DNA from 2 places in the Lysinibacillus fusiformis genome. Region 2 is predicted to be linked to the other one. Evidence: predicted binding sites of a transcription regulator. Region 2 holds the regulator's gene; the other holds the start of a gene.
What was found. The regulator CtsR, encoded in region 2, represses protease genes until heat stress. The targets are predictions, from matches to a motif close to ATGGTCAATAAAGGTCAAACA.
Positions count from the first base shown of each region.

Region 1: a site for CtsR is predicted at 11,469-11,489, ahead of JTI58_RS12715 (ATP-dependent Clp protease ATP-binding subunit). Genes of this name have one in related genera too.

Region 1 covers NZ_CP070490.1:2,599,693-2,616,634, forward strand. Annotated here, with positions in the region: gene addA (helicase-exonuclease AddAB subunit AddA) at 1-2,943, shown strand, start outside; gene JTI58_RS12670 (DUF418 domain-containing protein) at 3,019-4,185, shown strand; gene JTI58_RS12675 (fumarylacetoacetate hydrolase family protein) at 4,310-5,212, shown strand; gene JTI58_RS12680 (YisL family protein) at 5,414-5,782, shown strand; gene JTI58_RS12685 (alpha-amylase family glycosyl hydrolase) at 5,969-7,438, shown strand; gene JTI58_RS12690 (DegV family protein) at 7,487-8,344, opposite strand; gene JTI58_RS12695 (Cof-type HAD-IIB family hydrolase) at 8,483-9,292, opposite strand; gene JTI58_RS12700 (prolyl oligopeptidase family serine peptidase) at 9,414-10,178, shown strand; gene JTI58_RS12705 (metal-sulfur cluster assembly factor) at 10,232-10,540, shown strand; gene JTI58_RS12710 (Crp/Fnr family transcriptional regulator) at 10,599-11,285, opposite strand; gene JTI58_RS12715 (ATP-dependent Clp protease ATP-binding subunit) at 11,554-13,680, shown strand; gene JTI58_RS12720 (YjzD family protein) at 13,730-13,924, opposite strand; gene JTI58_RS12725 (hypothetical protein) at 14,209-14,778, shown strand; gene JTI58_RS12730 (beta-ketoacyl-ACP synthase III) at 14,936-15,874, shown strand; gene fabF (beta-ketoacyl-ACP synthase II) at 15,905-16,942, shown strand, end outside.
Region 2 covers NZ_CP070490.1:1,647,314-1,664,255, forward strand. Annotated here, with positions in the region: gene ispD (2-C-methyl-D-erythritol 4-phosphate cytidylyltransferase) at 169-864, opposite strand; gene JTI58_RS08230 (PIN/TRAM domain-containing protein) at 876-1,961, opposite strand; gene radA (DNA repair protein RadA) at 2,246-3,622, opposite strand; gene JTI58_RS08240 (ATP-dependent Clp protease ATP-binding subunit) at 3,714-6,158, opposite strand; gene JTI58_RS08245 (protein-arginine kinase McsB) at 6,148-7,257, opposite strand; gene JTI58_RS08250 (UvrB/UvrC motif-containing protein) at 7,254-7,796, opposite strand; gene JTI58_RS08255 (CtsR family transcriptional regulator) at 7,810-8,280, opposite strand; gene JTI58_RS08260 (DUF4870 domain-containing protein) at 8,548-8,853, opposite strand; gene JTI58_RS08265 (class I SAM-dependent methyltransferase) at 8,978-9,661, shown strand; gene corA (magnesium/cobalt transporter CorA) at 9,697-10,659, shown strand; gene JTI58_RS08275 (hypothetical protein) at 10,707-10,916, opposite strand; partial or broken gene JTI58_RS25210 (protoglobin domain-containing protein) at 11,200-11,745, shown strand; gene JTI58_RS25215 (methyl-accepting chemotaxis protein) at 11,866-12,510, shown strand; gene JTI58_RS08285 (acyl-CoA thioesterase) at 12,544-13,023, opposite strand; gene JTI58_RS08290 (aldehyde dehydrogenase family protein) at 13,093-14,520, opposite strand; gene JTI58_RS08295 (DUF4003 family protein) at 14,564-15,532, opposite strand; gene JTI58_RS25065 (hypothetical protein) at 15,692-15,817, shown strand; gene JTI58_RS08300 (DUF779 domain-containing protein) at 15,982-16,341, opposite strand; gene adh (aldehyde dehydrogenase) at 16,363-16,942, opposite strand, start outside.

The sequences.
Region 1 (16,942 bases), 950 kb from region 2:
CCCTATGCTGAAACGGCAGAAATTGATTTTGCTATGATTCAGGAAGGGATTCGCATTAGTCAAAGCGGTACATGGCAGGAGCTATTTGATTATTTTGCAACGGTCAAATGGTCTACATTAAAACGAGTATCAAAGGATGCATTAGTAGATGTAGAGCTACAAGAGCTGGCGAAGAAAAAACGAGAAGCAGCCAAAAAAATGATGAATAAAATCAAAGAGGCGTTTTTTGTTCGTACGCCTGCACGCCTACTTGAGGAAATAAGATTAATGGCACCGACGATTGCTACGTTAGTGGAATTGACCACTACTTTTAGTGAACAATTCCGACTAGCCAAGCTAGAACGTGGAATCATTGACTTTTCAGATTTGGAGCATTATGCACTTCAAATTTTAACGGTAGAGGTAGATGGCGAGCTTCAGCCGTCACCAGTTGCACTAGATATGAAAAAACGCTTTAAAGAAGTACTGGTGGACGAATACCAGGATACCAATATGCTACAGGAAACCATCTTACAACTTGTCAAAACAGGTGAAGAACAGGATGGCAACCTTTTTATGGTTGGGGACGTAAAACAAAGTATTTACCGTTTCCGATTAGCTGAACCAAAGCTCTTTATGCGAAAATATAGTGAGTATGTGGAGACACCTGAGGTAACGGGGATGCGAATTGATTTAAATGCTAACTTCCGTAGTCGAAAAGAAGTGTTGAATGCGACAAACTACGTTTTTGCACAAATTATGGGCGAGCGTGTTGGTGAAATTCTTTATGACGACAATGCATCATTAAAGCCCGCTGCGCCTTATGATGATAAAGAAATACCTGTTGAGCTAGTCGTAATGCATCCACCACCGGAAGAGGAAACAACAGAAGAACTGGAAGAAATAAACAACGAGGCTGCTGAGCTAGAGGAATTAAAAAAATCACAATATGAGGCACGCTTTATTATCGATCGTATCCGTCAGATGATGGAAGATGGAACAACTGTTTATGATACGAAAATAAAAACAGAGCGACCATTAAAGTATAGTGATATTGTGATTTTAATGCGTTCGATGACATGGTCGACAGATTTAGTGGAGGAATTTAAGCTGGCAGGGATTCCACTCTATGCAGAATCGTCTAAAGGCTATTTTGATGCACTCGAAGTAATGATAATGTTAAATGTTCTGAAGGTAGTCGATAATCCCTATCAGGATATCCCATTAGCTTCTGTACTGCGCGCACCATTTGTTGGTTTAACGGAAAATGAGCTGGCGAAAATCCGTTTAGCCGATCAAAAGGTACCTTTTTATGATGCTTTACGACAATTTATTCGCAGTGAAGGACATGGTGTGCAAACCACTACATTTGAGAAGCTGCAACGCTTTATGCTAGCCTTTGAAAATTGGCGAGATTTAGCACGTCGTGGATCATTGTCAGATTTAATTTGGAAAATTTATCTAGATACACATTATTATGAAATGGTTGGGGCAATGCCGAATGGCAAACAGCGTCAGGCAAATTTACGCGTTTTACATGATCGTGCGTTAATGTATGAAAAAACGGCATTTCGTGGACTATTCCGTTTTTTACGTTTTATTGATCGTATGCGTACGCGTGGTGATGATTTAGGCACTGCCAAATCAATTGGCGAAAAGGACGATGTGGTGCGCCTGGTGACAATTCACTCTTCCAAGGGATTAGAATATCCAGTCGTCTTTGTTGCAGGAATGGGACGTCCGTTTAATAAAATGGATTTTCATCAACCTTATTTATTCGATCAAGATTTTGGACTAGCTGTTAAGGCCATTGATCCCGAAAATCGTATCACCTATACATCGTTACCGTTTTTAGCATTGAAGGAGAAAAAAGAATTAGAGATGCGCGCAGAAGAAATGCGTGTCTTATATGTTGCGATGACTCGTGCGAAAGAGCGTTTGATTTTAGTAGGCTCAGTGAAGAACTGGGAGAAAACACGCGACAACTGGCAGGACGCACAAAGTTTGCCGTTGGATGCACCGCTTCAAGACTATTTACGTGCTAGAGCTAATAGCTATTTGGACTGGATAGGCCCAGCAGTGGCAAGGCATGCGGACTTTGCAGCAGTAGCAACCAATTCTTATAAGAAATTAGAGGATCCATCACATTGGTGGGTTCAAGCCATCGATACAAAGCATTACTCGTATGAGTTACAGGCGATGGGCGACGAAGTACAGCAAGCGCTTGCGATGCCAGAGGATGAGGACTTGCTGGCTGAAATCACGACCCGCTTTCAAGCACAGTATGCCTATCAAAAATCAACAAGAAAGCGCTCTAAAACATCTGTTAGTGAAATAAAGCGATTAGAAAATCTACAGCGTCAGGAGGAACCCGAATTTTATTTTGCCTCTCCTACCAAGCAAAAGGCTTCATCCATTGCACCTCGACCAGCTTTTTTACAGGAACAACAGTTAACAGGTGCTGAAATTGGTACCGCTGTGCACACAGTGATGCAGCATGTCCCTCAGTTTGGTTTTGGTCATATCAATGATGTAAAGGGCTTTGTAGAGGATTTAGTCGCAAGGCAGCTTTTAACAGAGGCAGAGGGTATGGTGGTTCCACAAGCGAAGATTTATCATTTCTTTGAGACAGAAATAGGGCAACGCTTTCAACGGGCGAGTCAAATACGTAGGGAAATGCCATTTACCATTAGTAGAATCGATGAAGATGGCGATGCTCAAATTGTGCAAGGGATTATTGACTGCTTATTTGAGGATGAATACGGTAATTGGGTCTTGTTGGATTATAAAACGGATCGTATACAATCTCATTTTGCGCAGGAGCCTGCCCTGTCAAAAGAAATACTAGGTCGTTATGCCGTACAGCTTCGTGTTTATAGTGAAGCCATTGAATCCATTTTACACATCAAGGTGAGCGATAAAGTATTATATTTATTCGATAATGAACAGATCATACAGGCATAAAGAGCTTGTTATGGGAAAAGTAGGGCTTATTTGTCCTGCTTTCACCATAGCTACTAGTCAAGAGGAGGCTATTTTGTGGAATTAAAACCGACAATGTTGCAGGAACGAATGGCAACATTAGATATTTTACGAGGTATTAGTTTAGTAGGTATCTTACTTGTAAATATGTATACCTTTTATTTGCCAATGCCGCATATTGATTTGGCATCATGGTTTACAACCCCATCGGATATTGTGTGGCAGAAAAATATAGATATTTATGTGCAAGGTAGCTTTTACCCGCTCTTTGCCATGCTATTTGGTTATGGACTGGCTATGCAGTGGCAGAAGGCTCAGAGTCGTGAACAAAACTTTTATACGCTAGGGCTTCGTAGACTGTCCATCCTTTTTGCCTTTGGTTTTGTCCATGCTGTGCTAATTTGGTGGGGCGACATATTAATGATGTATGCATTTTGTGGCGTTTTTTTAGTGCTTTTACTACGTTTGAGTCCTATCTGGCTATTAGCTAGTGCTTTGATCATTAATGGCTTGATGCAAGTTTTTATGCTCTTTGTGGTAGGGATTGTTAATTTTAATACAAAAGTAGATGACTACTTAGATATCGTATCAGTAGAGAAGGCCATCACGGCTTATGGGACAGGAGACTGGGTAGATGCCTTTATGCAACGCTTAACAGATTTATCGACGCAGGCAGGCATCGAGATGTGGTTTGTCGCACTGTTCACCATTTTACCGTATATGTTAATAGGTGCCGCTGCCTCTAAATGGCGTTTAGTAGAACGAGCTAAAGAATTGAAGTGGTTATGGCTGACATTAGCAATTGCCGGATTGGTCATCGGAATTGGTATGAAAAGCTTATCTATTATGTTTACAAGAACTTATTTACTAGATTATTTAAAGGTATACATAGGGGGTCCAATGCTATCGGTGGGCTATATCGGGGTTATTGTGTTACTTTGCTTAATGCCAATTGTGCCAAAGCTACTTAGTCCTTTTGCTAAAATTGGGCGCATGTCATTAACGATGTATATCCTTCAATCGATTATAGGCACTTGTTTATTCTATCAATTTGGTTTTGGCTGGTATGGCAAAGTAAGTGTGGAAACTGGGGTATTAATTGCTATTGGCATAATTGTTGTACAAATGATCATAGCAGAAATTTGGCTATCTAAGTGGAAACAAGGGCCGTTAGAGGCAATATGGCGTAAATTAACCTATAAGCAAAAGGTGGAAGTACGTTAATATATTCCTCCTCACATGCATATTTTATTAAGATATAACAACTTATAAAAATGTTGTCGCAAAAATGAGGTAATTTCTATCATATTGTTGTATTATGTAGAAAAAAGAAGGAGCTCTTTCAATCATGAAAATTTTATCATTCAAATTAGGTGGACATGTAAGCTTTGGACCAAAAGTAAAAAAAGAAGAAGCGGTATGGGACGTACTCGCTATTCAAAATGAACTTCAAGTTCTCCCTTCTTTTTCAAGTTCAATCGTGGATGGCATTGCTTTAGGCTTTGATTTTGTGGAACAGATTCGTAAATTAGTAGAAGCAGCAGAAAAATCAGGTAATGCTAGTAGTTTTAAACGTGAATTTACAGAGATCGAATGGCTTTCACCAATTCCACGTACACCTAAAAATATTATGTGTATTGGTAAAAACTATGATGAACATGCGAAGGAAATGGGTGCAGAAGCAGCACCAACGGATTTAATGGTATTTACAAAATCACCAACTGCAATTGCCGCTGATGGACAAACAATTTCTATTCATGCTGATCTTTCTTCAAAAATGGATTATGAAGGTGAGCTAGCTATCGTTATTGGGAAACGTGGCAAAAACATTCCTAAAAATTTAGCATTTGATTATGTATTTGGCTACACAATTGCCAATGATGTAACAGCTCGTGATTTACAAGAGAATCATAAACAATTCTTCTTGGGTAAAAGCTTAGACGGTACTTGCCCTCTTGGACCATACCTTGTGACAAAGGATGAAATTCCAAATCCACAAGACTTAACAGTTGTTACAAAGGTTAATGATGAAGTACGTCAAAACGGCTCTACGAAAGATATGATGTTCACTGTTGAAACACTAGTATCCATCCTATCAAAGCATGTGACATTAGAGCCAGGAGATGTTATTTTAACAGGTACGCCAGCAGGAGTTGGCAAAGGTATGAACCCGCCACAATTCTTAAAAGCTGGAGATACAGTAAAAGTATCCATTCAAGGAATCGGTACATTAGTCAACCATTTTGAATAATGATGATATCAATCCGCGGGAGTCCATACTCCGCGGATTTTTTACTTCTTTAAGGGAAGGTAACAGAAGTTAAAGCTGTTAGATCTAACGATGTAGAATCTTAATTGATGTAAATTATGTGAACACTATTGTAATATTTGAAACCCTTTCCATCGCATGGTAGGATAGAGTTTGATAGAAAAAGAATGAGGTGGGACAAACATGAGTTTTTTAACTAGCCAAACGCATTTGCATATTACTACGTGGGTAGTGGCTATTGTTATCTTTTTAATTGCGGCACTAATGGGCAAGCAATCAAAAGGCTTACATATGACATTACGTCTGTTTTATGTATTAATAATCATCACAGGTGGAGCATTATTTATCGAGGCAATGGACTATGGTCAAGGTATGCTTTACGGTTTTAAATTCTTAGGTGGCATACTTGTAATTGGTATGATGGAAATGGTATTAGTGCGCCAAAAGAAAAATAAACCAACAGGTATGTTTTGGATTTTATTTGCAGTATTCTTATTAATCACTTTGTTCCTAGGATTTAAACTACCAATGGGTCAAGATTTCTTAGCATAATGATTTAAAAGTCGTGAAGTAGTAGTTGCTTCACGGCTTTTATTTTGTAACCGAAAATGAAGACGTAATTGACACCTTTTTGCCGTAATTCATTTCGCATTTTCGCAAAATCTTTGGAAAAGATAGCGACGTGACTGAGTTATTTGGTAAAATGACGATGATTGGTTTGAAAGAGAGGGAATAACAGTGAAATTTAAGAAGTGGATAAGTGCAACGGCTGCATCACTTTTATTAGCAACTTCATTCGTAACTACTATACCAGTAGCCCATGCGGATGAATCAGCGACTAGAACGATAGCAGAAGAGAGCATCTATGATTTACTCGTTGACCGTTTCTTTAATGGCTCGGGCACAAACGATTTTGATACAAATACGCAGGACCCTTCGAAATTTGCGGGAGGCGATTTTACAGGTTTACAGGATAAACTGAAATTTATCGGTGAGATGGGCTATACGATTGTTTCCATTGGACCTATTTTTTCTACAGAGAAATACGATGGTTCAATGCCAACAAGCTATACTACAATCGAACGTCATTTTGGAACAACGGAAGAATTCCAAAGTATTGTAGAGGCCTATAAAGCTAAAAATATGTCTATTATGGTTGATTTTCCACTTACAAATGTGAGTCCAAATCATGAGTGGGCAAAGGATGCTTCAAAAGCAGATTGGGTTGCATCTACGAATAATGGACAAGTACAGTGGGATTTAGCGAATAAAGATGTGCAAGAGGCACTTATTCAAGCAGTAACTGAATTTGTTTCTACATATGACATCGGTGGTATTCGTTTAACAAATATTGCAGGGGCTGATACAGCGTTTATCAATGCAATGATAGCCGCATTAAAAGAGACAAAATCGTCCCTTTATGTCATTGCTAATGAAGAAAGTGATGCTGACTTTGATGCAACTTTCTCACCTGTAACGGCAGATATCTATCGTAATATGTTTAAAAACGTGGATATGGATTCCTCTAAATTAATGGAACCTTTTACAGGAGAAAAACCGACACAAATTATGGTGGATTCGCTTGAAACTCATCGTTTTACATTCGACTCTGCTAATGAAAATATGTTCCCACCTACACGCTTAAAAATGGCGATGGGTGCATTATTTATGCTACCAGGAATTCCTGTCGTACAATATGGTACCGAAATTGCTATGAATGGGGAAGCCAAACCAGATACACACCAGTTTTACAACTTTAAAACAGATGAAGAACTGATTGATTATATTAAAAATGTTCAATCTTTACGTAATCAATCAGCTACTTTGCGTAATGGTGATTTTGAAGTCATTACAAATGAAAATGGCCTTCTTGTCTTTACACGTACTTCTGATGAAGAAAAGTGGGTAATCATGGTTAATAATACTGGTAAAACACAACGCGTCGACTTAACGCCTGAACAACTTGGTGAAGGGAAAATGTTGAACGGGATTTTACATGAGGAAAAAGTTCGTATAAATGAAAAAGAAGTTTATCCTGTTATTTTAGATCGAGAAATGGTCGAGATTTATCAGGTTCGCAATGATGAAGGCTTAAACACGCCCTATATGGTGGCTTTAGGCTTAGTATGGTTGATCTTTATTGGTTTTGTAGTCATCATCATTAAACGAGGAAAAGTTCGCCGTCAGGAGCAAGACGTCCAACAATAATAGCACAACGAAAAAAGCATGCTAGGAGCCATCCTAGCATGCTTTTTATTAGCCTTCAAAGCTTTTATTTGTGAAGAAAATCGCAATAGTCCCTGGTCCTACATGTGAACCAATTGCGGAGCCAATCATAGTAATTTGCACAGCTTGAGGTGAAAAACGCTCCTGGATAGAGGCTTTTGCTTCATTTGCAAAGGCAGCATCATCACTATGGCTAATACCTATGATTTTATTTGTAAAGCTGCCGCCACGCTCCTGCATTAAATCTAACATACGATTAAGTGCCTTTTTTCGACCGCGCGACTTTTCAATCGGTACAAGTTTGCCATCTTCTACATTTAAAATAGGCTTAATACTAAGAAGGCCGCCTAAAAATGCACTGGCTTTTGATACTCGACCACCTTTTGCAAGGTAATCTAAGTCTTCTACTGTAAATAAATGCTCGACCTGAGGTGCAAGGGTATTTATTTTAGAGGCCATATCTTCTAAGGATACTCCTATATTTCGCAGTCGTACAGCTTCTTCCACGACAAGGCCATGTCCTAGTGATGCGCATTTTGAGTCGATAATGGCTAGTTTTAAGGAAGGATACTGCTCAAGTACCTGATTGCGAATCATTTGAGCAGTACTATATGTGCCTGATAATTCTGATGAAAACGCGATATAAATACCTTCTTCATCATTTTTGGCTAGCTCCTCAAAATGCTTCAAAAAGAGCTCAGGTGACACTTGTGATGTTTTTGGCTGAGCACCTTTGCGTATTGCATCATAGATCTCTTTGGAATCAATTGCAATCACATCTTCATATTCTTTGTTGTTCAATTGCACTCGTAAAGGGAGTAGCACGACATCATTTTCTTCATAGTAAGATTTTGGTAGATCACATCCACTATCCGTAAAAATCTTCATTCTCTTGTCCCCCTAATTTCAACTTACTTTTAAAGCTTTTTAACTTTCTTCAGTAGATACTCACTATAAATGGAAGGGGTACCACTGAATAAAGTTAAACTGGTAAAAATGGAATGTTAACTTGAACTTACTACTTAACTATGATAATTTCAAGCGATCGATGAGTATTTTTGCAATTCCATCATCATTATTCGTTGCAGTTATTTCATTTGCAATGTTTTTAAGACTTGAGATACCGTTCCCCATCGCTACACCAAGTCCAGCATATTCAATCATTTCTAAATCATTGTCTTCATCGCCAAACGCGATAATGCGCTCACGTGGGATACCTAAATCTTTTGCCACATGCGCTATGCCAACAGCTTTATTTAAACCTCGACGCACAATTTCAATAATATGAAGAGGTGCGCCCCAGCGACGATGCTCGATGACTTCAGCATGCACTGCCTGTAAATGATCACGTATAATAACCGAATTGGCTTCATTTGCCTGAATCAGCAAACTTGTGGGATTTTCCAAGAGATGTGTGTATAAATCACCAAGTGTAATTCTTGGATTCCCCATATTAAAAATATTTAAAATACGATCGTCTTCTGTGTGGACATAAATATCATCTTTTACCTCAGCGATAATATTTTCGTATTCATAACTGTTAATAGAATCAACAACATCATGTACGACACTTAAATCAATTGGTGTGTGCATATGTTGCCAAGAGACATTTTTAGGATGATGCACATATGCGCCATTAAAATTAACAATGGGTGTAGTGAGCCCAAGTTCATGATAATAAAGATCGCTTGCACGGTATGGACGTCCCGTCGCAATCATCACTTGATGCCCTTGTTCCTTAGCCTGCAATAATGTTTTTTTTGTTTTTGCAGAAATTTGTTGTTGATCTGTTAATAAAGTTCCATCTAAGTCTAATACGATTAAATGCGGTTTCATAGCTCGTTGCCCCTTTCCTATAGTTTGAATAGTATCTCTTTGTCTTACATTCGTCAAAATTTTGTCACAGTGAAAAAAGTTTGCTAACATAAAGATGAGATAATAGTTGGGAGTGACAATAATGTTTGTAGAAAAAGAAGTGTGGGGAAATATTCCTTTATTACATATACATACAGACAAGATGAATGAAGAAACCCCGGTAGTCATTTTTTTGCATGGCTTTATGAGTGCAAAAGAACATAACTTACACTATGCATACCAATTGGTGCATAAAGGGGTGCGTGTCCTATTGCCAGATGCAAAATTTCATGGTGAGCGTAGCGAAGGCCTAACGGAAATGCAAATGAATTTAAATTTTTGGGACATTGTTTTAAATTCTATTCATGAAGTACAACAATTATATGATGAATTAAAGAATAAAAAATTATTAGCTAGTCATAATATTGGCATAGCAGGTACCTCAATGGGTGGCATCGTGACATCAGGCTGTCTGAAGCTTTATGATTGGATACAAACAGCTGCAATATGTATGGGCGCACCTAGTTTTATTAAATTGGGTGAATATCAATTACAACAATTTGCTAAAAGCGGAGTAAACTGGCCTATGTCAGAGGAAGACGTAGAAAAAATTAATGATGTCCTTGCTAAATATGATGTCAGTCTAACACCAGAAAAATTCGCGGGTCGCCCTGTATTCTTTTGGCATGGTGAATTAGATAAAACAGTTCCTTTCAACGAAACGTATAAATTTTATGAAACATTACGGGAATACTATCAAGCAAACCCTGAATATTTAAAGTTCATGGTGAACAAAAGAGCTGGACATGCCGTACCGCGTGACGGTATGCTAGCAGCAACAGAATGGCTTGCACAGCATTTGGCATAACAGGATGCATCTGCTATGATAAGGTTAACACTATGATGGAAGGAGAAATACGAATGGATCAAGATATGAAAGACAGCATGTTTGGTGCTTTAGAAAATGTAATTGACCCTGAGCTTGGCATTGATATCGTTAACTTAGGTTTAGTATATGATGTGGATTTAGATGATGAAGGTGTCGCAACTGTTACAATGACCTTGACATCGATGGGCTGTCCACTTGGACCAGTCATTGTGGATCAAGTAAATACAGCATTAGGTGAACTTCCTGAAGTGAAAAGTACAAATGTGAATATTGTATGGAATCCACCTTGGTCAAAAGATAAAATGTCACGCTATGCAAAAATGGCATTAGGTGTACGTTAAAATGTAATATTAAACCCTGCTTATTCAAAAATAAGCAGGGTTTTTGCTTGTAACGAAATTAATCGATACGGCATATTTGTAATGGACAATTTTCACAGGCAATTTCATTTTTTAAAAATTGTAAATCATGAATGGTAATAAATCCTTTATCAAAAGTGATAATCTCATGTTTTTTTAAATCATTCAGCATGCGATTGATCATTTCACGACTTGTTGCACACAAATTCGCAATTTCTGTATTGGTTAGCTGAAAATCAATAAAAATCGAGCCATTTTCTAAAGGTTTACCATACGTATTGGAAAGTCGAATGAGCGTTGAAAATAGAGCACCTTTTTTACCGTTTAACACTAAATCACGCAAACGACTTTGATGCTTTAAGTTTTCTGTTTGCAACCACTTCATATATTCCACCATAATTGTCGGCTGCTCTTCTAGTAAATGCTCCAAAGATTTACGACTCAAAACATACAGCGTAGAGGGTTCTAAAACTTTGGCAGTCATCGAATTATAGACGAGATTACAAAATAATGAACCTTCTCCTATTATACTGTCAGGACCACAAATACGAATGGTTAATTCCTTGCCAGTTTCGGATTCTTGGCTAATCGAAATAACACCTGATTGGATGTAATAAATTTCTTTTGCCCGTTCTCCCTCTAGAAAAATTTTATTTCCTTTATTCACTTTGATAAAAACACCATGCTTTTGAAAAAGATCCTTAATTTTTTCAAACATATTATCCATTAAAACCATATCTCCAACACATCGCTTTCTTTTTGTAATAAATGGCGATTATTACAAAAGGATAGTGGATTTCGATACTAAAACATAGAAACATATCATTATTATAACGTAGATTTCCATAATAAGTGAAAAAAATTTAGTGCAATTTCTTTGCTAAGCATTGTCGAGTGATGTAAAATAAAGTTAGTCAAAAAAGGTCAAACTTTTTCAAATGAATAAGATAGGGTATATAAATAATGAGAAACATGAAAGTAAAGGAGTGCTAGCTATGCAATTTCAACAAACAGACAATAAAAAACCATTAGAGCAATTTGGACGTAATTTAATTGAAGAAGTGAAAAATGGCAAGATGGACCCTGTTATCGGGCGTGATGAAGAAATCCGGAATGTCATTCGTATTTTAACACGGAAAACGAAAAATAATCCTGTATTAATCGGTGAACCAGGAGTTGGTAAAACAGCGATTGTTGAAGGTTTAGCACAGCGTATTGTAAAAGGTGATGTACCAGAAGGCTTGAAAGAATGTGTGCTATATGAACTGGATATGAGTGCGCTAATCGCTGGTGCAAGCTATCGTGGGCAATTTGAAGAACGCTTAAAAGGTGTGCTAAAAGAAGTAAAAGATTCAGAAGGACAAATTATTCTATTTATTGATGAAATTCATACGATCGTAGGCGCAGGAAAAACAGATGGCGCTATGGACGCAGGAAATATGCTAAAGCCAATGCTAGCACGTGGTGAATTACACTGTATTGGTGCTACTACTTTAGATGAATATCGTATGTACATTGAAAAAGATCCCGCGTTAGAACGCCGATTCCAGCAAGTACTAGTGCGTGAGCCTTCTATAGAGGATACAGTATCCATTTTACGTGGCTTAAAAGAACGCTTTGAGTTGCATCATGCCGTACGTATTCATGACAGAGCCATTGTTGCGGCAGCAGAACTATCCAATCGATATATTACAGAGCGATTTTTACCCGATAAAGCGATTGATTTAATTGATGAGGCTTGTGCAATGATACGTACGGAAATTGATTCCATGCCACAGGAGTTAGACGCAGTCACTCGTCGTATTATGCAGCTAGAAATTGAAGAACAGGCATTACGTAAGGAGAAAGACGAGGCAAGTAAAAAACGTCTAGAGCAATTACGTGAGGAATTAACAAAGTTAAAAAAATCCTCTGAGGGCATGCGACAACAATGGGAAGCAGAAAAAGAAAAGCTTCACGATATCCAGAAAAAACGGGAAACATTGGATAAATATCGTCGTGATTTAGATGAGGCGGAAAGTAAATATGATTTAAATAAAGCTGCTGAATTACGTCATGGTAAAATTCCGACACTTGAAAAAGACATTCAGGCACTTGAAAAGGAATTAGAGAACGGTGCAGAATCTCGCATTTTACGTGAAGAGGTAACAGCAGATGAAATCGCTGCGATCGTTTCACGTTGGACAGGAATTCCTGTTACAAAATTAGTGGAGGGTGAGCGTGAAAAACTCTTACGTTTAAAGGATACATTACATGAACGTGTGGTTGGGCAAGATACAGCTGTTCAATTAGTGACAGAAGCTGTATGGCGTGCACGTGCAGGCATCAAAGATCCACACCGACCTATTGGTAGCTTTTTATTCTTAGGCCCAACTGGTGTAGGTAAAACAGAACTTGCCAAGGCACTTGCTGCACAGTTATTTGATTCAGAGGATCACTTTATTCGTATTGATATGAGTGAATACATGGAGAAACATAGTGTGTCCCGTCTTGTTGGTGCTCCTCCAGGTTATGTAGGCTATGAGGAAGGTGGACAACTAACAGAAGCCGTTCGCCGAAATCCTTATTCTGTGGTGCTACTAGATGAGATTGAAAAAGCTCATCCTGATGTGGCGAATATTTTATTGCAAATATTAGATGATGGACGCATTACAGATAGTCAGGGACGTATGGTGAATTTTACAAATACAGTGGTCATTTTAACTTCGAATATTGGTTCTAGTTATTTAATGGAAGCAAAAGAAAATGATGCTACTGTAGAAGACTTAGTCATGACAGCTCTAAGACAACATTTTAAACCAGAGCTATTAAACCGAATGGATGATATCATCTTCTTCCATGCTTTATCTACTAAACATTTTACAGCGATTGCTTGGAAGTATGTGGAGCAATTGATTCAACGTGTGGCAGAGCAAGAAATTACTTTATCTGTCGAGCAAGAAGTCATTGATTGGGTAGTACAGCAAGGCGCAGATGCCCAATTTGGAGCAAGACCACTAAAACGCTTTGTACAGCGACATATCGAAACAGCCGTTGCTAAAGAACTCTTACGCGGAGAAGTTTTACCAGAGGAGACATTGTATGTAAAAATGCGCGATGGCCAATGTGTTGTGGAGAAATAACAGAAAAAACCTGTTCGGCATGAAGCTGAACAGGTTTTTTCTAGCTGAATTAATGATGGTCTGCAGCTTCTGGTGTAGGGTCGTTTGGAATGATTGCTCCAATAATAAAGATAAGGATGGAGAATACAACCGAAACGATTGCCCCTGTTTTGAAATCAAATGGTACACCAAGTACAGAGCTGACTACGTAGTTTAACATAGAAACTAGTAGGAATGACCATATGAATGTTACGATATATTGCATTAATTTCACCTCAACCGAACTTTTTTCATCATAAGGTTTTACTCATATTCATTATCATATCATAACATAAATCAAAAAAAAATGAACCATTTATGTGAAACATGGCGATTTTGTCACAACAAATATGTGTTTTTGTATTTTATGTTTGGTGGTGTTAAAGTATTTAGGAATGGTTCTGAAATAGGGGAATGCGCTCCTAAGCTGGTGAAAAGGGCTCAGAAATAGTGGAAATCCGCTCCTAAACGGATAGAAAGCGCTCAAAAACAGGATGCCCCCGCTCAAAGATGGATGGAAAGCGCTCTAAAAAGGGAGAACCCCGCTCAAAGGTGGATGGAAAGCGCTCTAAAAAGGGAGAACCCCGCTCAAAGGTGGATGGAAAGCGCTCTAAAAAGGGAGAACCCCGCTCAAAGGTGGATGGAAAGCGCTCCAAAAAAGAAGGCCCCCGCTCAAAGGTGGATGGAAAGCGCTCTAAAAAGGGAGAACCCCGCTCAAAGGTGGATGGAAAGCGCTCTAAAAAGGGAGAACCCCGCTCAAAGGTGGATGGAAAGCGCTCCAAAAAAGAAGGCCCCCGCTCAAAGATGGATGAAAAGCGCTCTAAAAAAGAAGGGCCCCGCTCAAAAATGGAGAGAAAGCGCTCTAAAAAGGGAGAACCCCGCTCAAAGGTGGAGAGAAAGCGCTCTAAAAAGGGAGAACCCCGCTCAAAGATGGATGGAAAGCGCTCCAAAAAGGGAGAACCCCGCTCAAAGGTGGAGAGAAACCGCTCCAAAATAGGTGAACCCCGCTCTAGGTTCACTAAAAGCGCTCCAAAAACTAAAGAAACTGCTCAACAAAGGATAATAAACCCTCTAAAATAAAAGAACCCCATTTCATCAAATTCCTTCACCTCTATAATGAAACAACACCACGCTCATACACATAAAATTTAAATCATCTTGCGTCTTTCCTTTTGTATGCGTTATAATTATGACCAGTTACTAATAATTGATAGTAAGAAAGCTGAGGGGTTGCTATATGAACGCTGGTATTATAGGAATAGGCAAATATGTTCCTGAGAAGGTCGTTACAAATTTTGATTTGGAAAAAATAATGGATACTTCGGATGAATGGATTCGTACTCGAACAGGCATTGAAGAACGTCATTTTGCGGCAGATGATCAGGAAACTTCAGATTTAGCAGTAGCTGCTGCAAAAGAAGCTATTGCAAATGCGGGGATTACGCCTGAGGAAATTGGTTTAATTCTTGTAGCAACTGTCACACAGGATCAAAATTTTCCAAGTGTAGCATGTATGGTTCAGGAACAACTCGGAGCAGTGAATGCTGCAGCGATGGATCAAGCAGCAGCATGTGCAGGATTTATATATAGCTTAGTGACAGCAAAGCATTTTGTTGAGGCAAATGCTTATAAATATGTCTTAGTAGTAGGTGTAGAAAAGCTGTCGAAAGTCGTTGATTGGGAAGATCGTAATACAGCTGTATTATTTGGCGATGGTGCTAGTGCAGCTATCGTTGGGCCAGTATCTGAAGGTAGAGGTATTTTATCATTCGAACTTGGTGCAGACGGTACAGGCGGAAAGAATCTTTACTTATCGAAGCAAGACACAATTGCGATGAATGGTCGTGAAGTGTTTAAGTTTGCTGTGCGTCAAATGGGTGAATCGGCTGTTAATGTATTAGAAAAAGCGGGATTAACAAAAGAAGATGTTGATTTTTTAGTGCCGCATCAGGCAAATATACGAATTATGGAATCTGCTCGTGAACGATTAGAGCTACCACCAGAAAAAATGTCAAAAACGATTCATAAATACGGAAATACTTCAGCAGCATCTATTGGGATTTCCTTGGTAGATGAGCTCGAAGCAGGTAAGATTAAAGAGGATGATTTATTAGTCCTTGTAGGTTTTGGTGGCGGCTTAACATGGGGTGCCGTAGCCATGAGATGGGGAAAATAAGTAGGAAAAATGCTTGAGGGGAGTAAGACAATGAGTAAACGACGAGTAGTAATTACAGGAATTGGCGCAGTTACACCACTAGGAAATAGCATCGAAGAAACATGGGCAAACATTAAAGCTGGTAAATCTGGCATAGGTGAGCTGACACGTTTAAATAAAGATCTTTTTGCAGCAAAAATCGCAGCAGAAGTGAAGGACTTCGATATTGAAAAATATATTGATCGTAAAGAAGCACGTAAAATGGATCGTTTCACACAATACGCATTAGCTGCTTCCATTATGGCTATGGAAGATGCACAGCTAACAATTGATGAAGAGCTAGCTCCACGTGCAGGTGTATGGATTGGCTCTGGTATCGGTGGAATGGAAACATATGAACAACAATTTTTAACATTCCAAGAGCGTGGTGCAAGACGTGTTAGTCCATTCTTTATTCCAATGATGATTCCTGATATGGCTTCGGGCCAAGTTTCTATTCACTTTGGTGCAAAGGGAATTAACTCTTGCTCTGTAACGGCATGTGCTTCGGGTACAAACTCTATAGGGGATGCCTTTAAAGTAATTGAACGTGGGGATGCAGATGTAATGATTTCGGGTGGTGCTGAATCACCAATCGTAACAATGGCTGTGGCAGGCTTCTGTGCCAATACAGCTTTATCATTAAATCAAGACCCACAAGCAGCATGTCGCCCATTCGATAAAAACCGCGATGGCTTTATTATCGGAGAAGGTGCAGGTATCGTTATTTTAGAAGAATATGAACATGCAAAAGCTCGTGGTGCCAAAATCTATGCTGAAGTTTTAGGTTATGGTGCAACAGGTGATGCACATCACATTACGGCTCCAGCTCCAGAGGGTGAAGGTGCAGCACGTGCGATGACGCAAGCGTTAACAGATGGTGGCGTAGAGCCATCACAAGTTGATTATATTAATGCTCATGGTACGAGTACGCCATACAATGATTTATTTGAAACACAAGCTGTTAAAACTGCTTTTGGTGAGCATGCGTATAAGCTTGCAATGAGCTCTACAAAATCGATGACGGGTCACTTATTAGGAGCAGCTGGT
Region 2 (16,942 bases):
ATCCACTTCCCACGCCTCCGTTTCTCATTCGACTATCCGTATATCATTATCGTACTTATATGAATTGACATATTTCGAAACAAAGAGGTAATTTTACGAATCACAACATATAAAAAGACTATTCATCCTTAACACTTTCGAATGAATAGCCTATATAAATAAAATTTCTTAAAGATTGAATGATTCACGCTTACGCAAGATTGCCTCACCAAATACTAGATCTTCTTGTGTCGTCATTTTTACATTTTCATAACTACTTTCTACGATGTGTACTTGGTGTCCAAGACGCTCCATTAGCATCGCCTCATCTGTCCCAAGAAAACCTACTTTTTCAGCTACGTCCTCCGCTTCCATAATTAACTCAAAGCGGAATGCTTGTGGTGTTTGCACCATCCATAGGCTTTCGCGATCAACCGTTTCCTCAATAATGCCATTCGTTGATACTTTTTTCATCGTGTCTTTCGCACGAACCCCTGCAATGGCTGCACCGTGATCATGCGCGTTCTGTACAAGCTTTGCAATGATATCATGCGTAATAAACGGACGTGCTGCATCATGGACAAGCACAATATCTACCTGTTGCATCTCTTTCATGCATGAATGAACTGAATGCTGACGCTCAGCCCCCCCATCAGGTAAACCCTTCACTTTCGTAATCTCAAACTGCTCTAGCAGCTTTTGAATATATGCACGTTCTTCTGGTTTAACGGCAAGCCAAATACCTGTGCAGGAGGGATCTTGTTGAAACACTTCTAGCGTGTGTATCAGAATAGGTTTCTCCAAAAGTTTTAAAAATAATTTATTTTGCCCTGCACCCATACGCTTCCCACTTCCTGCTGCAGGTAGAACTACTTCATATTGCATTTTCCCACATCCTAATCGTCCTTCGGCTTAGCAAATATCATACGACCTGCTGATGTTTGCAGCACACTAGTAACTGTAACTGTAATTGCCTGTCCGATATAACTACGACCACCTTCAACAACAATCATCGTTCCATCATCTAAATAGGCAACTCCCTGATTATGCTCTTTGCCATCCTTTATAACCACAACCTGCATATCTTCACCTGGTATGACCACAGGCTTCACTGCATTCGCTAAATCATTAATATTTAATACTTTTACATGATGGAGCTCACAGACTTTATTCAGGTTAAAATCATTCGTAACAATTTGTGTGTCGTTACCCATTTTTTTCGCAAGACGTACAAGCTTTAAATCTACCTCTTGTACATCTTCAAAATCCTCGTCCGTAATTTCAACTTTTGTCTTACGCTCATCTTGTAATTTTTTTAAAATATCTAAACCACGCCGACCTCTTGTGCGCTTTAATGTATCTGACGAATCAGCTATATGCTGAAGCTCTGTGAGCACAAATTGAGGTACAACTAGAACGCCTTCGATGAATCCTGTTTCAGAAATATCTGCGATGCGCCCATCAATAATGACACTTGTATCTAGCAATTTGTAGCTTCCACGAACTTCTTGAAGTTCAGCACCTTCAGCAGCTTTTTTCTTCGTATTGGTACTACGTAATGTAAAAAGCTGTATGAGCTCATCTCTTTTTCTAAAACCTAGACGGAACCCTAAATACCCTAATACAAATGACAGGATAATTGGAAGTACTTCCGTAATAACAGGGAATGGTACACTATCAATGGCAAAGCCTAAAAAGTAAGCGACAATCAACCCAATTATTAAACCAAACGTACCAAATAATAAATCTCCGATAGGAACCTTAAACAGCACTTCTTCCATCCAGCTAATGAGCCTTACAAAGTAATCGGAAAATGCAAAAGATAGTGTAAACAGTAAAAGTGCGCCTAGAGCTACTGATACATAAGGATTATCTAGCCAAGGATTAGATGATAAATGAAGCAATTCGTATAATGGCGGTAAGAAAACAAGGCCCAATGCTCCTCCAATCAGTAAAAACGCAATTTGAACAAATTTTTTCACAAGCTGTCACCTCCTAATTGTTAGTTAAGATTATACATAGTTTACGGTAGAAAATCTTTCATGAGCTCAGTCAAAATCTCATTATTTTTGATGTTGTGAAACAAGAATAGGTCAGTTAGACATAATTTTACAAACTTCTATTTTAGAACGTATAAAATGACAATCCTTTATCCCTTCATCAGCTATTATTTAGGACGATTATTCTTTTATTTGAGTTTCAATATTAGCATCAAAAAATGAAGGAAAATGCATGTCAGAATGGTATCCAACATGCACACTTTCTTTTACAACTCTCTAAAACAAGCATTTAATGCATCTTTTATCGTTTCTACGCCAAAAATTTCAATTCCCTGTGGAAATTCCCAGCCCCCAATATTCGAAGCTGGAATGAAAGCTCTTTTAAATCCAAGCTTCGCTGCTTCAATGACTCGCTGCTCTATACGTGACACTCGGCGGACTTCACCTGTCAGCCCTACCTCACCAATAAAACAATCGGTTGCACGCACTGCCTGATCCTTAAAACTAGATACAATGCTCGTCAACACCGCTAAATCTATTGCTGGCTCATCCAATTTGACACCACCAGCAACTTTAATATATGCGTCCTGAGCTTGTAGCATGAGGCCCATACGCTTTTCCAGTACAGCCATTAGCAATTGTACTCTGTTTTGATCGACACCCGTTGCCATACGTTTAGGATAGTTAAAGCTTGTAGGTGTAACTAAGGATTGAATTTCCACAAGGATTGGTCTTGTCCCCTCCATTGATGCAACAATAGTTGAACCCGCTGCACCCTGTGAACGCTCCTGTAAAAATAACTCTGAAGGGTTTAGAACTTCCTTTAAACCTCCTTGAAGCATCTCAAATATGGCAATTTCATTTGTAGAGCCAAAGCGGTTTTTTTGGCTTCGTAAAATACGATGATTATGATGTCTTTCCCCTTCAAAATACAGTACAGTATCAACCATATGCTCTAAAATACGAGGCCCAGCAATTTGCCCCTCTTTTGTTACATGCCCTACTAGAAAAATAGCAATGCCTTTTGTTTTAGCGATTCGCATAAGCTCTGCTGTACATTCACGAACCTGTGATACACTACCTGGTGCGCTTGTTACTTCTGGATGAAAGACCGTTTGAATGGAATCGACAATGACAAACTTAGGTTTGACTTCATCAATGGTTTGGTTTAAAAACTCTAGGTTCGTTTCGGAGTATATGTAAAGCTCTTGAGAAATCACCCCTAAACGCTCTGCTCGTAATTTAGTTTGACGAATGGATTCCTCTCCAGAAATATAAAGTACGCGATGCCCTTTATTCGAAAGTAATGCGGAAACTTGTAATAGTAATGTTGATTTTCCTATCCCAGGATCGCCCCCAATTAATACTAGAGAACCAGGCACAATACCACCACCCAATACACGATTGAGTTCGCCCATCTCCGTCGCTACACGGGATTCCTCAGTAGCTTCAACCTGGATAATCGGAATTGCCTTTTGGGTAACTGTAGCAGAATGTTGAAATGCTCCACGTGGACCTTTCGCAACCATCTCCACTTCTTCGACCATTTTATTCCACTCACCACATCCAGGGCATCTTCCCATCCATTTTGCAGATTCATAGCCACAGCCTGAACATACAAATTTCGTTTTTTTCTTTGCCAAATTGCTTTCACCTCGAATATTTGTTCTTATTCTTAATTGTACAGAAAAAAAGACAGCTTGGCACTTAAAGCCTCACTGTCTTTCCATGAAATTATTTAGAGATGGATACTCCCTCTTTTTTCTTTACAATAAATTCATTGTTTACATAATCAATGATAACCTGATTACCCTTCTCTACATTACCTTTTAGTAATTCTTCTGATAATCGATCCTCTACTTGCTTTTGTAATGCACGACGTAGTGGACGAGCACCATATTGAGGGTCATAACCTTCTTCAGCAATTTTTTCAAGTGCCGCATCTGTTAGCTCTAACGAAATATCTTGCTCTTTCAAGCGTTTTGTTAATGCATTGCCCATCATTGCAATGATTTCTTTTAAATGCTCTTTATCTAATGCGTGGAAGACAATCATTTCATCGATACGGTTTAAGAATTCTGGACGGAATGCCTTTTTCAATTCTTCTAACATCGTACCCTTCATGTCTTTATGCTTAGACTCTGCACCGCCTACATTGAAACCAAGGCTCTTTTGGTATTTTAATGCATCCGCACCAACGTTTGAAGTCATAATGACCACTGTATTACGGAAGTCTACTACACGTCCCTTAGAGTCTGTTAAACGACCATCTTCAAGCACTTGCAATAGAATATTGAATACATCAGGGTGTGCCTTTTCAATTTCATCTAATAAAACGACTGAATATGGCTTACGGCGAACTTTCTCTGTCAGTTGACCGCCATCATCGAAGCCTACATAGCCTGGAGGTGAACCTACTAAGCGAGAAGTCGAATGTTTTTCCATATACTCGGACATATCAACACGAATCATCGCATCCTCATCGCCAAACATTACTTCAGCAAGTGCTCTTGCAAGCTCTGTTTTACCAACACCTGTAGGTCCTAAGAAGATAAATGAACCAATTGGTCGTTTTGGATCTTTTAAGCCTGCTCTTGCACGACGTATTGCACGAGAAATGGCTTCTACCGCTTCACTTTGCCCTACTACACGTTTGTGTAACTCTTCTTCAAGCTGTAATAACTTCGAAGATTCTTCAGAAGCAATTTTAGCTACTGGGATTCCTGTCCACATTGATACAACTGCTGCTACATCATCCACAGTCACTTTAGATTCGGCTTTGCCTTGCTCTTCTTTCCAATTTTTTCGTGTAGCTTCAATTTCATCCTTCAGCTTTTGCTCAGTATCTCTTAGTGCTGCTGCCTTTTCAAATTCTTGACCTGATACAGCTGCATTTTTTTCAGAACGAACATTTTCAAGCTTATCCTCAAGTGCCTTTAAGTTCGGTGGCACTGCGAATGAACGTAAGCGTACTTTAGAACCTGCTTCATCGATTAAGTCAATCGCCTTATCGGGTAAGAAGCGGTCTGAAATATATCTATCACTCATTTTTGCCGCTGCTTCAATCGCTTCATCTGTTATTTTTACACGGTGATGTGCTTCATAACGATCACGTAAGCCTTGAATGATTAGAATAGCTTCTTCCACTGTCGGCTCATCCACTTGGATTGGTTGGAAACGACGCTCTAAAGCTGCATCCTTTTCAATATACTTGCGGTACTCATCAAGTGTTGTGGCACCAATACATTGAAGCTCGCCACGTGCTAAAGATGGTTTTAATATATTCGATGCATCAATCGCACCTTCAGCACCACCTGCACCAATTAATGTATGCAATTCGTCGATAAATAAAATGATGTTACCTGCTTGGCGAATTTCATCCATCACTTTTTTCAAACGGTCTTCAAATTCACCACGATATTTTGTACCTGCAACAACCGTACCCATATCTAGTGTCATGACACGTTTGTCACGAAGGATTTCTGGTACTTCATTATTGATAATTTGCTGTGCTAATCCTTCAGCAATCGCTGTTTTACCAACACCTGGCTCACCAATCAATACAGGGTTATTTTTCGTACGACGCGATAAAACCTCAATCACACGTGTAATTTCCTTGCTTCGCCCAATAACAGGATCTAATGTACCTTCACGTGCAATTTGTGTTAAATCACGTGCTAGGCTATCTAAAGTTGGTGTATTGGCAGCTTGAGCTGCTTGTTGACCAGATTGTGCATTATCGTTATTACCTAATAGCAATAATACTTGCTGACGAGCTTTATTTAAGCCGACTCCCGCATTGTTTAAAACGCGAGCTGCCACACCCTCGCCTTCACGTATAAGCGCCAATAATAAATGCTCTGTGCCGATATAGGAGTGACCTAATTTACGTGACTCATCAACAGACAGTTCAATTACTTTCTTAGCTCTTGGCGTATAGTGAACGATTGGACCGACATCTTCTTTGCCCTTACCAACTAATTCTTCAATTCCAGCTTCAATCATTTGAGGACTAATATCAATGGCTTCTAACGCTTTCGCAGCAATACCGCCGCCTTCACGTATAAGCCCTAATAGTATATGCTCTGTACCGATAGATTCGTGCTTCCAACGAATAGCCTCTTCCTGAGCAAGCTGTAATACTTTTTGCGCGCGTTGTGTAAAACGATTAAACATCATATAAATCCTCTCCTTTTTCCCCATTTATAGGCTTATTCGCATATTCTTGAGATAATGTCTCGCGAAGCATTTCCGCTCGTACACGATCTCGTTCAGCAGGTGGCAGTACCTCACCTGCATAGTGCTGTAAAAAACCTGGTTGCATACAAACAACACATTCATTTAAGGTTGTTGCTTGTATACCATCAATCATCTGTAAATCTACACCTAGACGAACATTAGATAGGCAAGTCGCGGCTTCCTCACTTGTCAAAATTCTCGCATGTGTAAGGGTGCCTAAAGCTCGATATACTCTATCTTCTAGAGCAAGCTCTGCCTTTTCCATTAATTTACCTCTTGCATGTCGTTCTTTTTGAATAATCTTTTCAGCGACACTTTGTATGTCTGCTAAAATATCTTCCTCTGTCTTTCCAAGTGTAATTTGGTTAGACACTTGATAAACATTCCCTAAATTTTCGCTTCCTTCACCATATATACCTCTTACAGTCATCCCTAAGCGTGTCATGGCATTTATAATTTGATTCATTTGCCCCGTTAGTGTAAGAGCGGGTAAATGCATCATGACGGACGCTCGTAGACCCGTACCAATATTCGTTGGACAACTTGTTAAATAACCAAAAGTATCTCGAAAAGCATACGGTAATACTTTCTCTAGGATACGATCAATCTTATTTGCTTGTTCATAGGCACTTTGAAGTTGAAAACTTGCTGTCATACATTGAATGCGTAAATGATCCTCTTCATTCACCATAATGCTAACGGATTCATCTTCAGAAAGTAGTATAGAACCCACTTGCTCTTTTTTAGCCAATTGCGGACTAATCAAATGCTTTTCTACAAGAATTTGACGCTGTAAAGGCGTTAAATCCTTTATAGCAAAATAAGCATAATCATTTTGAAGCGTTGGGCTATCGCTTACAGCATGTGTAACGGCCTGTTCCACCTGCAATGCCTCATTCTCTGAAAAGGCTAATGGAAAACGATACCCATCTAAATTTCGAGCAAGGCGTATCCGTGTGCTAATGACAATATCTGAGTAATCATCTTTGATATGCATCCAGGTTGGCGTCGCACGCTCTAAAAATGATTCAATCATCATGACACATCACCACCTTCAAATTGTAGATGTTTTTCTAGCTCTTTGACTTCATCACGTAGCTTCGCCGCTTCTTCAAATTGTTCTTCCTCTACGGCGGACTTCATACGCTTGCGGATATCCTCTATTTGCTTTTTAATAACATACACATTGCTGCGAGCACCAGGCATTTTACCAATGTGTTGTGGACCTGCCTGAATGCGATTAAAAAGCTTCGGCAAATGTTCACTAAATGTGTCATAACAGCTTGGGCACCCGAATTTTCCCTCTTTTAAAAATTGCTTATACGAAAATCCACATTGTGGGCATGTTTGCTGTTGTGGTTGTACCTGTTGTTTTTCCCCCACCTTTTGCCATGTAGGAGAGCCAAACCAGTTAGACAATAACTGTTGAATAGATACTGGCTCTTGTTTAAACTCTGCATGAAATGGATGGAATTGTGAGGCGCAGACGTCACAATAATGGTGCTCCACCTTTTGCCCACTTTGAACTTGTGTTACTGTAACTGTCGCATTACGTTGTTTACAATGTTCGCAAATCATTTCCATCACCTCACTATTTTTGCTGTTCATATTTAATTGTTGTCAGCATTGCTCGCAATATTTTTGATCGAATGACATCTCTTAATGGGAGATGCAAGTCGATCGTGGAGCGATCAATTGCTGCTAACATTAATTTCGCTTCTCGCTTTGAAATTACCTGCTCATCAATCAGTCGATAAACCAAATCTTCTGCCATCGTTTGTGATGCCCCACCTTCAATTTGCCTGAGAACATCGTCGATTAAATCAATCTGTGAATTCGCGCGGACACGTAAAATTCGAATGTATCCACCACCACCACGTTTGCTCTCAACAAGGTAACCCCGCTCGGCAGTAAATCTTGTATTAATGACATAATTTATTTGTGATGGTACACATTGAAATTTATCAGCGATTTCACTACGTTTAATTTCAATATGCCCTTCTCCACCTAATTCAAGTACTTGCTTTAAGTAACCTTCTATGATGTCTGATATATTACGCATTTTAGGAATACACCTCGCTTGCTTCACTGACTTTGACTATCTTTGACTTTCTTTGAGTATATTATACAAAACGCTTGAAAAAAATTGCAATGATTTCGCCCATAGAAAAGTGGAAAGTCTTGAAAATACCTTTTTAAGCGCCGAAAATAACACCTTTTCGATCATTTGTGTACGGTTTTATAATTTCCTCATATACCTAATGTACCCTTATTAGTCATAGAAAAAACGCAAGCATATGCAACTAGCATATACTTGCGTCTATGAAAATTATACCCAGCGACCAACAATTGGATAACGCCAAGGTTCATCAGACAATGCTTTTACAATACCGATAATCGGTACAACAAATAGCATAATGCCGAAAATGATTAAAAATGGTAATCCAATAAGGACGAAGCTTAAAACAACAGAGATAGCGATTAAAACGCCCATGACAATTTGGAATAGCAATGCTTGAATAGAAATTGCCTTAACTTCCTCATCCGAACTAATTAAAAAGAAAATAATGGGCACTAACCATGGCGCAAAAAATGCACTTGCGTGTATGATTACTTTAGACCATTTAGTCTCCATATATATCAACCCTTTCTTTGAACTTTATCTATGTTTTATGTACTACTATTTACGGAACTATACCCGCAATAGTTTCACATTAAAAAGGATTTTTAAAAATTTTTTTGAGAGGCTGTGATGAGAGATGGAATTTAACAACACATTAGCAAATGAATATGAAAAGGGGATTCGCCGTACGTTGCCAAGTTATGATGCCATGCTGCGTTTAATACAAACCTTTTATCATTCCAAACTTCCAGAAAATGCTAACATGTTAGTTGTGGGTGCAGGGAGTGGCAATGAAATTTTACAGCTTGCAGAAGGAAGACCACACTGGTCATTCACGGGCATTGATCCATCAGAATCCATGCTTAACATAGCTAAAGAGCGTTTGCTCGCTCTACCTAATAATATGTCATTCCATCAGGCTACAATACTCGATGCTCCGCTGCCCTCCACACAGTATGATGCAGCAAGCTGTATTCTCGTCTTGCATTTTATTCGGGATGATGAAGAAAAGCTGGTGACATTAAAAGAAATAGCAAAATATTTAAAACCTGGAGCACCATTTGTCCTTGTTGCAAAGTATGGTCAGCAAGGCTCTTTAGAAACAGAGCTACAATTTGATTTATGGCGTTCCTATTGGCTACAACATACTAGACTTTCTGTGTCTGATGTAGCAGAGATGGAGAAATCCATTCGCTCTCTTTCTTTTATGAGTGAAGAGGGTATTTTAACACTTTTACAAAGTGCAGGCTTTACAAAACCTTCTAGATTTTTTGCCACTACTTTGTTTGGTGGTTGGGTATGCTTTAAAGAGGAGCACTAACTATATTTTGTAGTAAATAATTTGAGGTGAAAACCGTGATAAGCACCATTGGCATTACAAAACAACAACAACTGTTAAAGGATTTTCCATTAGAAGAGATACATCAGCAAGAATTTGAATGGTATTGGGTTGATTTTAATTGTCCTACAGCCGATGAAGAATCATTGTTGGATACATTTTTTCACTTTCACCCTCTTGCTATTGAGGATTGCTTAATGAGATTACAGCGTCCGAAGCTCGACTTTTATGATGATTTTCATTTTTTTGTCATTCATCGAGTAAACGAAGAGACGTTAGCTGCGGAGGAGGTTAATATATTTGCCTCCAATAAATTTATCGTAACCTTCCATAAAAGTCCTGTCCCTGAAATAGATAAGGTGCAGAAGATGCTAGAAAACCAACCGAAGAATTGGGAGCGCGGTACCGTATACTTAACGTATCAAACCATTGATAAAATTGTTGATAGTTATTTTCCACTCGTTTACAAAATTGAAGATCATCTAAATGCATTAGAAGGTGAACTTACATACCAAAGCAACGTAAATGCCATGAAGATTGTCTTCGAGTTCCGTAGTGACTTGCTTGACTTAAGACGTACTATTTTACCAATGCGTGATCTTTTATATCGCGTTCTTAATTCTTACCGTTTCTCACTAAAGAAATCGGAAAGAGCTTATTTTGGAGATATCTATGACCATCTACTTAAGCTAACAGAGATGGTTGAATCCAATCGAGAGCTTACAGCGGATATGCGGGATAGTTATATGGCTATGAGTTCTAGTCGCATGAATGGTATTATGATGACTTTAACAATTGTCTCAACAATCTTTATCCCACTTACCTTCATTGCTGGTGTGTATGGGATGAATTTCGATAATATGCCGGAGCTTCATGGACAATATAGCTATTTTATTGTACTTGGGATTATGATTATTATCGTTATCTTTATGTTGGCCATCTTTAAACATAAGGGCTGGTTTAAACTATTTAAACCATAAAAAAGACTGCTCGTTTTGTTGCGCAAACGAGCAGTTTTTTCAATCTATTAATACGGTCCTCTGTCATCAATTTTATTATCGCCCTGCTGTGGAAATAAAAAGTAGGCTAGTACCCCTGATCCTAAAGATGCGCATACTGTAATTAATAATTGATCAACATCTGGTACCTCAGCATGATAGTTTCGTAGCATATAAACGGAACCAATGGCGACAATCACCATGACTGGAATAACAAATTTAAAACGTTTTTTCTCCATACCATCCCTCCTCCTATTCTTTTTACGTACAATTTTTCTATTACTAAACAGTTCGTATTTTACAGGTTTCCTATTTTAAATTCAAATCTACATCGCTTCACCATTTGGACTAACAATAAAGTAAAAAAATAAAGAAATAACCAATTTTTTAACCAAATATTCAGCAAATAATAGTAAAATAGATTTAATCCCATTTATTTATTAAGTTTACAAACCTAACAAATTCTAAAAGTGCTTATTTACTTACAATTTATTATGGATATTAAGAATGGAGCAAATAATAATGAGTTGGTTTTCAAAAAACAGTAGTTCTAGCTACTCAATTACATTAACACCTGAAAATTTTAAGAGCGGTGTACAATTAGATGTATTGAACCACCCCAATCTTCAAAAACAATTACAACTTTTAAATTTAACACTTGAAGATTTAGCCATCATTAAGCAACTACAGCCTTTAGCTAAAGACTTAATTCCTGAAATGGTGGAGAAATTTTATGTAGCCATTAGTTTGAGCCAAGATTTACTTGATATTATTAATAGAACATCACATATTGATCGTTTGAAGATTACGTTACATAAACATTTAAGTGACATTTTTGAAAGTCGTATTAATGATGCCTACATTGCTGAACGAAAAGCCATTGCTGAGGCCCACGTTCGAATTGGCTTGCAGTCAAAATGGTATATTGCCTCATTTCAGTCACTCACTACTACTTTCGCAAACTTTGTGAACGAAGTAGATATTTCCAAAACAGATGCTATTCGTGCTATAAATGCTTTTTGTAAAATCATTAACTTTGAGCAACAACTTGTGATTGAGGCATATGAAAAAGAGGAAGAACGTATTCGCTCAGCAGCTGATGCAACAAAAAATTCCCTTGTAACGACGATTCAAAGTACTGCAGAGGAGCTTAATGCCATTAGTGAAGAAACGGCCGCATCATTATTAGTGATTTCCTCGCAAACAGATGATATTGCTGTAGCGACCAAGCAAGGATTGAGCTTCGTAGCAGATACACAAGAAAAATCAAGACGGGGCCAACAGCAGTTGAAAGAACAAAATGATTTAATCCAAGTTATTTTGCAAAGTGTCAACGGTCTTGAGGTAACGATGAATCAATTACGTACCTCTTCTCAAAAAATTTCCGAAATCGTTGGGCTTGTTACAGGCATTGCTGATCAAACAAATCTATTAGCATTAAATGCTTCTATTGAGGCTGCTCGAGCTGGAGAACATGGGAAAGGTTTCGCGGTAGTAGCTGAGGAAGTGCGTAAACTTGCTGAGGAAACTAAAAACGCCGTACAAAATGTTTCTCACCTCATTAAGGAAACGGAAAGTAATATTACGACAATGGCTAATTCAGTTGTGAATGTCGATCAAAAAATTCAGCATAGTGTCAATACACAAGAAAGTTTATCCAAGTCATTTAATGATATTGCTGATGCAGTTTCTGGCATTCAACAACAATATGTAAATACATCAAGAGATATTTCAGCCATTTCTAATTTAATTACGGAATTATCGCAAGGGGCTACGCTAGTCTCCTCTTCTTCTGACTCACTCATTAATGTTGTCAATGAGCTAAATATGTAAAAAAAGGGAACTCATTTGGAGTTCCCTTTTTCCTTAATGCGGCAATGCACGTTTTTGTTTACGGTGCTCTCGTCTTGCTGGCCCAGTTTCAAATAAACGCTTTTCTTCATCTGTTTCAGGGTAAATCGAAGGAACTGGTACTGGTTTCCCTTCCTCATTTACTGCAACCATCGTGACAAATGATTCTGTCGTTAATTTTTCCTCGCCAGTCTCAATATTGCGAGAAACAACGCGAACATAAACCTCCATTGAAGAACGTCCTGTAGACGAAACAATACTCTCAATTTCAAGAATATCTCCTACATGTGCAGCGGATAAAAAATCAACCGAGTCAATAGAAGCTGTCACTACAAGACCTTTTGCGTGTTTCATTGCTGTAATAGCAGCAATTTCATCAATATAAGCTAACACTCTTCCACCGAAAATAGAATTGTGATTATTTGTATCTGGGGGTAATACGAGACGCGATTGAACCGTACGAGATTGGCTCATTGGTACAGCGTTGTTTGGCATAATTCTTGCAACTTCCCTTCTCATGATGTTCTTTCGTCATCGTATCGCAGAAAAAGAGCTGATGCAAATTTAGAACGATTTTTTCATCGAAATAAATTTCATGTCAGTCATTTCCTCTATTGCCCACTTAATTCCTTCACGTCCATAACCACTCATCTTTACACCACCATATGGCATGTTATCTACCCGGAATGTCGGAATATCATTAATAATGACAGCACCAGCTTGTAATTCATCTGCTGCATATAAAGCATCTGACAATATATTCGTGTAAATACCTGCATTTAGGCCAAGGTCCGACTCGTTTACTAGTCGAATTGCGTCGTCTAATGTTTCATATGAAACAATTGAGACGATTGGTGCGAATGTTTCCTGGCAGACAATTTTCATATCAGCTGTCACATTCGTCATAACTGTTGGTGTTAAAGTGCGTTCTGTAAATACGCCCCCAGTTGCAATCACGGCACCCTGTTGTTGTGCCTCCTCAATCCACTCTCTGATGCGTTCCACTTCGTTTGAATTAATCATGGCACTGACATCTGTAGTTTTATTTAATGGATCTCCAACTATAAGCTTTTCAGTTTCTGCAACAAATGCTTTAGTAAATTCATCAATAATGGAAGAATGCACATAAATACGTTGTAACGAAATGCATACTTGTCCAGCAAAGTTAAAAGCACCGCTTACACAACGACTGATAATTTTATTTATTGGCGTAGAGGGTTCGACAATTACTGCTGCATTGGAACCTAGCTCTAAAGTTACTTTACGTAAACCGACTTTTTCTTTGATTCTCAAACCAACTTTACCACTACCTGTAAACGTTACTTTTTTGACGTATGGATGTGTGACCAGTGTATCACTAAGCTCGCCTCCACTTCCTGTCACAATCTGCAATGCTCCATCTGGTAATCCTGCCTCACGGAAAATTTCAGCCATAACGATAGCACTTAGTGGTGTTTGTGTTGCTGGCTTTAATACAACCGTATTACCTACTGCAAATGCTGGACCTAACTTGTGTGCCACTAAATTGAATGGAAAATTAAATGGCGTAATGGCCGATATCACACCTAAGGGTTCCCTTTTTGTCCAGCCTATTCGATCCCCTGCTCCAGGGGCTGCATCCATTGGAACAGTCTCACCTTTTGACTGTTTAGCTCCCTCTGCTGCAAATTGATAGGTTGCGATTGTACGATCAATTTCCGCTAATCCTGCGACTAAAGGCTTTCCTGCCTCTAAGGTTAAAATCTCTGCAAGTTCTTCTTTTCGTTGTCGCATTCTATCAACAACTTTATATAATATTTCGGCACGTTCGTAGGCTGTTGTTTTTTTAAACGATTGGAATGCCTGCTGTGCACCTTCGATAGCTCTCTCTACATCTTGAATAGATGCTTTTGCTACATGAGCAATAACCTCACCGCTATATGGAGAAGCTAGCTCATAGCTTTCCTCTGCATCTTGCCACTGACCATTAATCCACAGTTTTGTTTCCTTCATCCTTCAAATGCACCTCCAAATAATTAAGTTCTTCTTTATTCTATCACGAAGAACTTGAACTAGATGCAATGGCGGCTGCACTAACCGCTGCGATCATTGCTGCTTGCTGTGCTTGAATTAATAACTCTATCGAAGACATAATGGTCATGGACAAAGATTTTTGCACCTTGGCCATATCATAAATAGCAATTTGTACAGCCATAAAGAGCACAAATTCATGATGCCATTTTAATAATTTCATGGCCTTTAATTCATGATATAAATCAATCATCCCTTGAAGTTGCGCTTTATTCAGATTAAGTATGGCTAAAAAGCCAAGTAAAGGATAATGCATGGCCTTGACTTTCACACTTTGCTTTTTGAGCGTATCACGAAGTGTTACAACATCTGGTACTAGCTGACCATCAAATTGTGGTGATAAAAATGTTAATACCTGTGAAAGCCATTGGAGCTCATTACCAGCATTAAAATTATATGTTCGTAGTTCTTTATAGTATCGATTCATTGTTTCCGCACGCAGCTCAACATCATCAGATGGACTACTTAATAATATTGCATAAGGAATGTCCTCATAAGATGTTAAAAATGGGTGATGTTTACGAATAGCATCAAATAAGGCTCTAGCTGCCTGTGCATGCGCCTTTTTATCGTTTTCATCCTCTGTCAAGAATTGTGCCCCGATATAGCTAAAATTGCCACTTCTGAATTTTGCTTTCTTTAAGATGCTCACGTTTGTTAGTATATTCTTTACTGCCTTTTCAGCATCATCTTGCTCCATCAAATTGGCAGCAATACTATACCCAACTGTTGTTCGTAAAGGAGACATCCATGAAGATTGCTTCTTCATTTCTTGTAAAACATTTTTATACTTCGCTGCATCAAAAGTTTTTCCTGACGCTACAAATGTACTAGCAATAGCTAAAACAATTTTACGGTCCACTGTCCATCCTGCAGCTTTTGATACATCCTCTACCGTAGTTGCAAATTCATTTTCAATCATCACATAATCCATAGTTAGCACACTCCTTTACTCGTTTTACGTTACATAATGTAAGAAAGATTCACCCTCTTTGTAACAATTAACATAAAAAGTAAACATAATTTAATGTATGTTACTTACTTTATTTGATTTAATAGAAAATATTAACAACCTAAAAAGGAGGCATTGCCGATGTTAGCAAAAACCACAAGAAAACTATTATTTGCTATGACCTTAAAGGATCGATTAAATCTATTCCTTTTTCTACGAAATTCATCGAAAAATATCGCTTTACATACTCTTTTTCATAAAAATTAATATCGAGGCTTCCAGAGGACACTTGAACTACCGAAACAATTATTGATCTCTCCTAAAAAATAGAAAGTCTTGTGTCCTAACGCTTCACTTTCCATACAAAAAACATTTCTGACTCAAGATAAAAAACAGCGGCAGAAAAACTTTGCCGCTGTACCAATACTTCGTTAAATTAACCCTAGCTCTTGTAACTCTTCTGATGTGAAGGCTCTTGACCTTGTTAGAAATCGTTTGCCTTCTACGCCCTCAAGTGAGAACATGCCACCTCTACCATCCACCACATCCAATATGATTTGTGTATGCTTCCAGTAATCATATTGATTTTTGTGCATGTAGAAGGAAGCACCACCAACCTCACCAAGGCACACATCCTGATCACCTATTAGCAAGTCGCCTTCTGGATAACACATTGGCGAGGAGCCATCACAGCATCCGCCCGATTGATGAAACATAACGGGCCCATGTTTCTCTTTTAATAGATCGATTAGTGCCAGCGCTTCTTCCGTTGCTAATACACGTTCAACCACGCTCATGCACCTCCCTACGATTTAGAAGAAACCAAGTTTGTTTTCACTGTAGCTCACTAATAAGTTTTTCGTTTGTTGGTAATGAGCTAGCATCATTTTATGATTTTCACGACCAACACCTGACATTTTGTAGCCACCGAATGCAGCATGTGCAGGATAAGCGTGGTAACAGTTTGTCCAAACACGGCCAGCTTGGATTTCGCGACCGAAGCGATATGCTGTATTAATATCTCTCGTCCAAACACCGGAACCTAATCCATATAATGTATCATTCGCAATTTCCAATGCTTCCTCTTTCGTTTTAAATGTTGTGACAGCAACAACTGGTCCGAAAATTTCTTCTTGGAATATACGCATTTTATTATGCCCTTTGAAAACAGTTGGTTTAATGTAGTAGCCATTTTCAAAGCCTTCACCTACATTATTTTTGTCTCCACCAATTAGACATTCTGCACCTTCTTGCTTACCAATATCTAAATAAGAAAGAATTTTTTCCATTTGCTCACTAGAAGCCTGTGCACCCATCATTGTGTTTGGATCAAGTGGGTTGCCAACTTTAATGGCTTCTACTCGTTGTAATACGCGTTCCATAAATTTATCG